Regions from separate parts of the Cupriavidus sp. MP-37 genome, predicted to be linked through region 3. Evidence: predicted binding sites of a transcription regulator. Region 3 holds the regulator's gene; each other region holds the start of a gene.
What was found. Region 3 encodes HrcA, which represses chaperone genes, less so after heat shock. Its sites were predicted from a motif close to TTAGCACTCNNNNNNNNNGAGTGCTAA; they were not measured.

Region 1: the regulator HrcA is predicted to act here: its motif matches at 1,357-1,383, upstream of rpoH (RNA polymerase sigma factor RpoH).
Region 2: the regulator HrcA is predicted to act here: its motif matches at 1,719-1,745, upstream of groES (co-chaperone GroES).

The regions. Positions count from the first base shown of each region.
Region 1 is NZ_CP085344.1:3,489,037-3,492,311, forward strand. It holds gene ybiB (DNA-binding protein YbiB) at 1-225, shown strand, start outside; gene LIN44_RS16060 (pirin family protein) at 245-1,120, opposite strand; gene rpoH (RNA polymerase sigma factor RpoH) at 1,465-2,394, shown strand; gene LIN44_RS16070 (SCO family protein) at 2,511-3,131, opposite strand; gene cyoE (heme o synthase) at 3,242-3,275, opposite strand, start outside.
Region 2 is NZ_CP085344.1:3,096,311-3,099,585, reverse strand. It holds gene LIN44_RS14295 (xanthine dehydrogenase family protein molybdopterin-binding subunit) at 1-485, shown strand, start outside; gene LIN44_RS14290 (transcriptional regulator) at 688-975, shown strand; gene LIN44_RS14285 (hypothetical protein) at 1,042-1,479, opposite strand; gene groES (co-chaperone GroES) at 1,840-2,130, shown strand; gene groL (chaperonin GroEL) at 2,178-3,275, shown strand, end outside.
Region 3 is NZ_CP085344.1:2,711,245-2,714,519, reverse strand. It holds gene recN (DNA repair protein RecN) at 1-212, opposite strand, end outside; gene LIN44_RS12540 (NAD kinase) at 278-1,195, opposite strand; gene hrcA (heat-inducible transcriptional repressor HrcA) at 1,298-2,332, shown strand; gene hemH (ferrochelatase) at 2,439-3,275, shown strand, end outside.

The sequences.
Region 1 (3,275 bases), 780 kb from region 3:
TGGCTGCATGAAGGCCACCAGCAGACGCTGGTGGGCCAGGCCGGGGGCTCGATCGGTGACGTGCCGGAGCTGCCGCCGGGCAGCGATGCCGGGCTGACCGTGGCCTGGATCCGGCGCGTGCTGGACGGCGCGGTGCCGGTGCCGGCGCCCATCACCATCCAGGTCGAGGCCATCCGCGAATGCCTGCGCCAGGGCACGCGCGTCACCTGGGCGAGCCCGGTCTGAGCCGGCCCCGGGATACCCCTCAGGGCTTGCGCGGAGGCAGCGGAATGCGCTCGGTCTCGCCGGGCACGTGCGGGAACTGATCGTCCTCCCAGCGCTGGGCCGCAGCCTCGATCGCCACCTTGCTGCTGGCAACGAAGTTCCAGTAGATAAAGCGGTGCCCGTCGGTCGGGTCGCCGCCCAGCAGCATCACTCGCGACGGCGCCGTGGCCGTCAGCGTCGCCGGCTGGCCCGGCGTCAGCACCACCATGTGCTCGGCCGGCAGCGGCTCGCCGTCGAGCGCGACCGCGCCGTCGACCGGATAGATGCCGCGCTCGGCGTGCTCGGCGGGGATCTCCACGCTGGCGCCCGCGTCCAGCTCGATCGCCACGTACAGGGTGCGGCTGAAGACCTTGACCGGCGAGGTCAGGCCAAAGGCATCGCCGGCGATCACCACCATGCGCAGCCCCGGCCGCTCGATGCGCGGCAGCGTGGCGGCGGGGTGGTGGAAAAACGATGGTTCGGCGCCCTCATGCTGCTGCGGCAGCGCCACCCAAGTCTGGATGCCATGCAGGCGCGCGCCCTCTGGGCGCACATGCGCGGGCGAACGCTCCGAGTGCACGATACCGTGGCCGGCAGTCATCCAGTTGACGTCGCCCGGACGGATCGCCTGGTCGCTGCCCAGGCTGTCGCGATGGATGATCTCGCCCTCGAACAGATACGTCACCGTGGCCAGCCCGATATGGGGATGCGGCCGCACATCGGCGCCCTGCCCCGGCGGCAGCTGCACCGGTCCCATATGGTCGAAGAAGATAAACGGCCCGACGGTCTGGGTCGCCGCGGCCGGCAGCAGCCGGCGCACGGTGAAATCGCCCAGGTCGCGCACATGCGGCTTGAGCAAGTGTTCGATAGCAGACATAACTCCTCCGATCCGATAAGAGAGGCTCGCAAGCATGCCACTGCGCCGCCCGCCGGTCGAGTGTAGCCGGTGCTGGAACAGAGCATTGCAGCGGCGGGCAGAACCCCGATGCCATGCTTCGCTCTAATTACCAGTGCGCGGTGACAGGGGTATCGTTGCCGTCTCTTTATGATCCTCCTGGCTATCCGATCAGGCGGAGCAATACCCGGGAACTATCGGAGCCACCGGAACTCCAATTAGCACTCACCCGGCCAGAGTGCTAAGATGTGTTGCAGTGCCGCCGATCCCCAAGGGAGCCGCGGCGCACCGGCAACCAAACCGCCGGACCCGAAAGGAGCCATTGAGTGAACGCAGTCTTGTCTGCCGACCAAACCCTGACGAACAACCGTCTGCCGACGGTGCCCCGGAACACGGGCAGCTTTGCGCTGGCCTTTCCGGCGACCGTGGGCAACCTCGACAGCTATATCCAGGCTGTCCACCGTATTCCGCTGCTGACCGCGGAGGAAGAACAACGCCTCGCCCGCGAGCTGCGCGACCATGATTCCGTCGACGCCGCCCGCCGCCTGGTGATGTCGCACCTGCGCCTGGTCGTGTCGATCGCCCGCCAGTACCTGGGCTACGGCCTGCCCCATGCCGACCTGATCCAGGAAGGCAATATCGGCCTGATGAAGGCAGTGAAGCGCTTCGATCCGGACCAGGGCGTGCGGCTGGTGTCGTATGCGATGCACTGGATCAAGGCCGAAATCCATGAATACGTGCTGAAGAACTGGCGCATGGTCAAGGTGGCCACCACCAAGGCCCAGCGCAAGCTGTTCTTCAACCTGCGCAGCCACAAGCAGGGCGGCCACACCTTCACGCCGGAGCAAGTCGAGGCCGTGGCGCGCGAGCTGAACGTCAAGCCCGAAGAAGTGATGGAGATGGAAACCCGCCTGTCGGGCGGCGATCTGGCGCTCGAGGGCCAGGTCGACGACGGCGAAGAGGAATTCGCCCCCATCGCCTACCTGGCCGACAACCACAACGAGCCGACGCGCGTCATGGAAGCCAAGCGCCACGACCGCATGCAGGTCGAGGGGCTGGAAGAAGCGCTGGGCAAGCTCGACGAACGCAGCCGCCGCATCATCGAGGCGCGCTGGCTCAACGTCGAGGACGACGGCTCGGGCGGCGCCACGCTGCATGAGCTGGCCGACGAGTTCGGCGTGTCGGCCGAGCGCATCCGCCAGATCGAGGCGGCGGCGATGAAGAAGATGAAAGGCGCGCTGCAGGCATTCGCCTGATCCTCGCCGCAACCATGCAAAAGGCCGGTCCATGGACCGGCCTTTTTTGTTGCCCGCGAAGCGTTGGTGCGACGCGTTTGTGCGACGTTATGCCGCACCCTTTTGCCCCGCCTGCGTCAGGACAACAGCTGTTTCAGGTCGTGGGCGATGGGTTCCGGACCCTGGCCATGCCGGATGAACAGCCGCAGCTTGCCCTGCGGATCGAACACATAGCTGCCGGCCGAGTGATCCACGGTGTAGTTGTTGGGCGAGCTGCCCGGCACCTTGGCGTAGAACACCTTGAAGTCCTTGGCCAGCTTCTGCAGCGCGGCCTCGTCGGCCGGGCGCAGCCCGACGAAGCGCGGATCGAAGGCGGGCACGTACTGCGCCAGCAGCGCCTGTGTATCGCGTTCCGGATCGACCGTGACGAACAGCACCTGGACGCGATCGGCATCCGGCCCCAGCTTTTCCATCACCGCCTTCAGTTCGGCCATGGTGGTGGGGCACACATCCGGGCAGTGGGTGTAGCCGAAGAACATCACCACGGCCTTGCCCTTGTAGTCGGCCAGGGTGCGCACCTTGCCGGTGTGGTCGGTCAGCGAGAAGTCCTTGCCGAAGTCGGCGGCGCCGGTGATGTCGACATTGCGGAACGACGCCTTCTGCTGCCCGCAGGCGGCGACGGCCAGCGCGAGCGCGGCCAGCAGGGAAAAGCGACGGAAGGCGGCGAACAGGCTGGAGGCGGTGCTGAGGCGTGGCATGCGGGGCACGGGTCAGGAATGGGAAGGAAACAGCATGCAGTATCGCCGATCATGCCGCTGCGTTCGCGCCGGCGCGGCAAGATGCCGCAGCCGGGGCGCCGCCGGGCAGGTCAGACCTGCGGCACGAACTTGAAGTAGTGGTCG
Region 2 (3,275 bases), 390 kb from region 3:
CCGCGCTGCAGCTGGCGGTGGAGAAGTCCGGCTACGGCAAGCGCAAGCTGCCCAAGGGGCATGCCTGGGGCGTGGCGGTGCATGAGTCGTTCAGCACCGTGGTGGCCTATGTGGTCGACGTGTCGCTGGTAAAGGGCGAGCCGCGCGTGCACCGCGTCACCGCCGGCGTGCATGCCAACCGCGTGGTCAATCCGTTGTCGGCCGAGGCCCAGATCCAGGGCGCCTGCGTGTTCGGGCTGGCCATGACCCGCCCGGGGTTTGCCATCGAGATCGAGAACGGCGCGGTGAAGAACAGCAACTTCCCCGACTATCCGCCGCCGCGCATCACCGACGCGCCGGTGGTGGACGTGTTCTTCGTGCCGTCGCAGGACAACCCCACCGGGCTGGGCGAACCCGGCGTGCCGCCGATCGCGCCGGCGGTGGCCAATGCGCTGTTCACGCTGACCGGCAAGCGCCAGCGGCAATTGCCGTTTGTGCTGGCCTGAGCGCGGCCGGGCGGCACTGGCGCTGTTGTAATCGCGCCAGTGCCCGCCCGGCCGTGGCAGCACCCTATTGCCTTTGCGGGGCGAGCCGCGTAGAACGGGGAAAACCGCGTGCGCCAGGCGCGTGGCAAGAATGACCCCGCATCGCCCCGACGCCGCATGACCGCCCGGCCCGGGAGCCGTGCCCGGAGACCGAGGTGTGATCATGGAGACCCAGGAAAGTACGCTGACGCTGGCGCTGATGACCGAACCCGCGCGCATCCGCATCTGCCGCGCGCTGCTTGAGGCAGGCGAGGCCGGGCTGCCGGCCACCGACCTGGCGCAGGTGGCGCGGCTGAGCCTGGGGCGTGCCGGCCATGTGTTCTCTGAGCTGGTGCAGGCCGACGTGCTGGCGCTGTCGATCCAGGAGCGGCGGGTCTGCTACGTGCTGAAGGCGCGGCGCGCCGTCACCGAAGCGCTGGGCTATATCGACGCCAGCGGACTGGCCGACTGACACGGCAAAACGGGCCCCGCGGGGCCCGTTTGCATTGGCGCGGCGGCGCTCACCGCGACCGCTGCATCACTGCTTCGGCGCAGTCATTTCCTGGCGCGCGGCGGCATCCGCTGCCTTGTTCTCGACCTTGCGTTCCTGCCTGGCAGCGCCGACTTCATCCTTGTACTCGCCCTTGGCGGCCTTTTTCTTCGCCTTGTATTCGGCGGCGGCCTGCCGGCGTGCCTCGCGGCGCTCGACCAGCGGGTCCTTCGGCGGCTGGATCTGGGTCACACCGGGAGCGACGCCCTGACCGCCGGCGGGGCTGGCCGCGGTGGCCGGCACGGCAGGCGTTGCGGGGGTTGCGGGCATGCCCTGCGCGGCAGGGCTTGCCGGCGTGGCCGGGGTGGCGGGCGTGGCGGGCGTGGTGGTGGTCTGGGCGATGGCGGCGGCACAGCTGAGGCCTGCCAGGCCTGCCGCAATCACGCTGGCGATTCGGGTATGGCGAGCGGGTTGTTTCGGATCCATGGAATACCTCCAGGGTTAGGGTCGGAAGCGCCGGCCTGGCAGGCGCGGCGCCACGTATGCCGCACCGGCCTGCCTGGCAGGCCACGCGGCGACAAGGCCAGTCTAGGCAGCGGGTTGGCTTCGCGCTGTCGGGCATGCGCCGATCAGAGGTCGGCCTTGTTCCTACAAGTGCCCCGCTCACCCGGGGGAAAACCCGTATCCGGCACCTGTCTTGAAATGCCCCCACCCCGTCCCTATAATTAGCACTCGTCAGGGGGGAGTGCTAACAGCCCTCTGCGACACCTGAACATTTCTGACGGCCGTCGCCTCGGTAGCCGGCCGATTTGTGATCAAAAACTCACTTTGTATCTAGGAGTCCGTATGAATCTGCGTCCTCTGCACGACCGCGTGATCGTGAAGCGTCTGGACAACGAAACCAAGACCGCGTCCGGTATCGTGATTCCCGACAACGCTGCCGAGAAGCCCGATCAAGGCGAAGTGCTGGCAATCGGTCCCGGCAAGAAGGATGACAAGGGCAACAACATCGCCCTGGACGTCAAGGTCGGCGATCGCGTGCTGTTCGGCAAGTATGCCGGCCAGGGCGTGAAGGTGGATGGCCAGGAACTGCTGGTCATGCGCGAAGAAGACATCATGGCCGTGGTCAACAAGTAATCCGTTACTTGTAGCCCCACCCGTACAGATTTCAGGAGATTCAGAACATGGCAGCAAAAGACGTAGTGTTCGGCGACGCCGCACGTGCCAAGATGGTCGAAGGCGTGAACATCCTCGCCAACGCAGTCAAGGTGACCCTGGGCCCGAAGGGCCGCAACGTGGTGCTGGAGCGCAGCTTCGGCGGCCCGACCGTGACCAAGGACGGCGTGTCCGTGGCCAAGGAAATCGAGCTGAAGGACAAGCTGCAGAACATGGGCGCCCAGATGGTCAAGGAAGTGGCTTCCAAGACCAGCGACAACGCCGGTGACGGTACCACCACCGCAACCGTGCTGGCCCAGTCGATCGTGCGCGAAGGCATGAAGTACGTTGCCGCCGGCATGAACCCGATGGACCTGAAGCGCGGCATCGACAAGGCTGTCGGCGCGGCCGTGGAAGAGCTGAAGAAGATCAGCAAGCCCACCACCACCAGCAAGGAAATCGCCCAGGTTGGCGCGATCTCGGCCAACAGCGACGCCTCGATCGGCGAGCGCATCGCCGAAGCCATGGACAAGGTCGGCAAGGAAGGCGTGATCACCGTCGAAGACGGCAAGTCGCTGGCCGACGAGCTGGAAGTCGTGGAAGGCATGCAGTTCGACCGCGGCTACCTGTCGCCGTACTTCATCAACAACCCGGAAAAGCAAGTTGTCCAGCTGGACAACCCGTTCGTGCTGCTGTTCGACAAGAAGATCAGCAACATCCGCGACCTGCTGCCGGTGCTGGAGCAAGTGGCCAAGGCCGGCCGCCCGCTGCTGATCATCGCTGAAGACGTCGAGGGCGAAGCCCTGGCAACGCTGGTGGTCAACAACATCCGTGGCATCCTGAAGACCGCCGCCGTCAAGGCCCCGGGCTTCGGCGACCGCCGCAAGGCCATGCTGGAAGACATCGCCATCCTGACCGGCGGCACCGTCATCGCCGAAGAAGTCGGCCTGACGCTGGAAAAGGCCACGCTGCAGGACCTGGGCCAGGCCAAGCGCATCGAGATCGGCAAGGAAAACACCATCATCATCGATGGCGCCGGTGACGCTGCTGGCATCGAAGGCCGCGTGAAGCAGATCCGCGCCCAGATCGAAGAAGCGACCTCGGACTACGACCGTGAAAAGCTGCAA
Region 3 (3,275 bases):
TGGGTCGAGAAGGTGGCGCTGACGCTGGCGCGCGGCGCGCCTTCGCGCACCACGCCGGCATCGGCGCGTTCGCCCAGCACCAGTGCCAGGGCGTCGATCAGTATCGACTTGCCGGCGCCGGTCTCGCCGGTGAACACGGTAAAGCCGGAGGCGAAGTCGAGGTCGAGGGTGTCGACGATGACGAAATCACGGATGGACAGGCTGCGCAGCATCGTGGCGGGAAGGATGGTCGGTCCGATGAACGGTCGGCTCGGGCTGAGGGGCGGCTGGATGGCGCTCAGAGGCGGTTGTCTTCGGACGGGTATTCGTGCCAGTGCAGCTTCTTGCGCAGCGTGGCGTAGTAGTTGTAGCCCACCGGGTGCAGCAGGTTGATGGTCTTCTGCGAGCGCCGCACCACGATGCGGTCGCCCGGCAGCAGCGAGGTCAGCGACTGCATGTCGAAGTTGACGCTGGCGTCGCGCGCGCTGGCCACCTCGATGGTGACCTCGGCGTCGTGCGGCAGCACGATCGGCCGGTTGGACAGCGCGTGCGGGGCGATCGGCACCAGCACCACGCCCGACAGCGTGGGATGCAGGATCGGCCCTCCGGCCGACAGCGCGTAGGCGGTCGAGCCGGTGGCGGTCGACACGATCAGGCCGTCGGAACGCTGGTTGTACATGAAGTGGCCGTCGACCGAAACCGCCAGCTCGACCATGCCGGAAATGCCGGAGCGGTTCACCACCACATCGTTCAGCGCCAGCGCGGAGAAGATGTCCATGTCGTCGCGCACCACGCGCGAGGCCAGCAGCAGCCGGGTTTCGGACTCGTAGCGGCCGTCGAGCATGTCGGGCAGCACGGTGTGCGCATCCTCCAGCGCAATATCGGTCATGAAACCGAGCCGCCCATGGTTCACGCCGATCAGCGGCACGTCATAGCCGGCAAGCTGGCGCGCGAGGCCCAGCAGCGTGCCGTCGCCGCCTAGCACCACCGCCACGTCGGCCTGCGTGCCGATCTCCTCGGCGGACAGGGCGGGGTAGGCGGTCAGCCCGGTGGCCAGCGCGGTCTCGCGCTCGAACACCACATCCTGGCCGTTGCGCAGGATGTAGGAGGCGATCTCTTCCAGCGGCCCTTCGATGCCGGCGGTGGAGTACCGGCCCACCAGGGCGACGGTCTTGAACGGAGTGCGCACGGCGCTGGCTTTGGCTGGGGCGGACATGCCGGGATTAGACCATACCGCCGCGACGGTTGTCAGCAGGCGCCGGCGGCCCATCCGGCCGGGCCGCCAGAAGGTCCAAAACTTGCGTAAAATCGGGGCATCATGGATGAACGCTCCAAAACGCTGCTCAAGACCCTGATCGAGCGCTACATTGCCGAAGGCCAGCCGGTCGGCTCCCGCACCCTGTCGAAGTACTCGGGGCTGGACCTGTCGCCGGCGACGATCCGCAATGTGATGTCCGATCTCGAGGAAATGGGTTTTATCTCCAGCCCGCACACGTCGGCCGGCCGGATCCCGACGCCGCGCGGCTACCGGCTGTTCGTCGACTCGATGCTGACGGCCAAGCCGCTCGAGCGCAACGCCGACCTGGCCGAGCTGACCGGGCAGATCCAGGACCAGCTGGGCGGCCAGCAGCTGGGGCCGCAGCGCATGATCACCGCGGCCGCGCGCACGCTGTCCAACCTGTCGCACTTTGCCGGCGTGGTGATGACGCCGCGCCGCGCGCAGGCGTTCCGGCAGATCGAGTTCATGCGGCTGTCGGACAAGCGCATCCTGCTGATCATCGTCAGCCCCGAGGGCGACGTGCAGAACCGCATCATCCAGACCGAACTCCCTTACACGCCGGCCCAGCTGATCGAGGCGGCCAATTTCTTCAACTCACACTATGCCGGCATGAGCTTCGACACCGTGCGCAACCACCTGCGGCTGGAGCTGCAGGACCTGCGCCGCGACATGTCGCAGTTGATGCAGGCCGCGGTCGAGGCCGGCAGCACCGCCGAGGACGAGGACGACGACCACGTCTATATCAGCGGCGAGCGCAAGCTGCTCGAAGTCGACGACCTAGCCTCGAGCATGGACAAGCTGCGGCGCCTGTTCGACGTGTTCGAGCACAAGACCAGCCTGCTGCAGCTGCTGGACGTGTCCAGCCATGCGCAGGGCGTGCAGATCTTTATCGGCGGCGAAAGCCGGCTGGTGCCGATCGAAGACATGGCGGTCATCACCGCGCCGTACGAGGTCGACGGGCAGATCGTCGGCACGCTGGGCGTGATCGGCCCCACGCGCATGGCCTACGAGCGCGTGATCCCGATCGTCGACATCACCGCGCGGCTGCTGTCGAGCGCGCTGAGCCAGAACTAGTGGTCCGGCGTCCCGGTCCGGCCGGCGGCTCCATTCCCGCCGCGCGGGCCCGGCGCCGGTGCGCCGCGCCCGCCCCATCCCGGCATCGCGCCAATCCGGAAGCGACATGACGTTTTCTCCCGAACCGGCCTACCAGCACGGCCAGGCGCCGCGCACGGCGATCCTGCTGGTCAACCTGGGCACGCCCGATGCCCCCACGCCCAAGGCGGTGGGGCGCTACCTGAAGCAGTTCCTGTCCGACCCGCGCGTGGTCGAAATCCCGCGCGCGGCGTGGCTGCCGCTGCTGTATGGCGTGATCCTGCCGCTGCGCTCGCGCGCGTCGGCGCTCAAGTACGAATCGATCTGGCTGCGCGAGGCCCATATGACGGGCTCGCCGCTGCTGGTCTACAGCGAGCGCCAGGCGCACGCGCTGCAGCGGCTGCTGCACCAGAACGGCCACGACGTGACGGTGGCGTGCGCGATGCGCTACGGCAACCCCTCGATCGCCTCGGTGATGGAAGCGCTGCGCCGCCAGGGCTGCGAGCAGGTGCTGGTGCTGCCGATGTATCCGCAATACTCGGGCACCACCACCGCCACCGCCTTCGATGAGGTGTTCCGCGTGCTGGGCCAGTGGCGCAACCAGCCGGAGCTGCGGCTGGTCAAGCATTTCCATGACCATCCCGCGTATATCTCGGCGCTGCAGCAGCAGGTCGGCGCCTACTGGAGCCGGCACGGCATGCCGGATTTCGGCCAGGGCGACAAGCTGATCCTGTCGTTCCACGGCGTGCCGCGGCGCACGCTGGAACTGGGCGATCCCTACCACTGCGAGTGCCTGAAGACCGGGCGCCTGCTGGGCGAGGCGCTCGGCCTGCAGCCGGGGCAGTACCAGGTGACGTTCCAGTCGCGCTTCGGCAAGGCCGAGTGGCTGCAGCCCTATACGGCGCCGACGCTGGCCGAGCTGGGC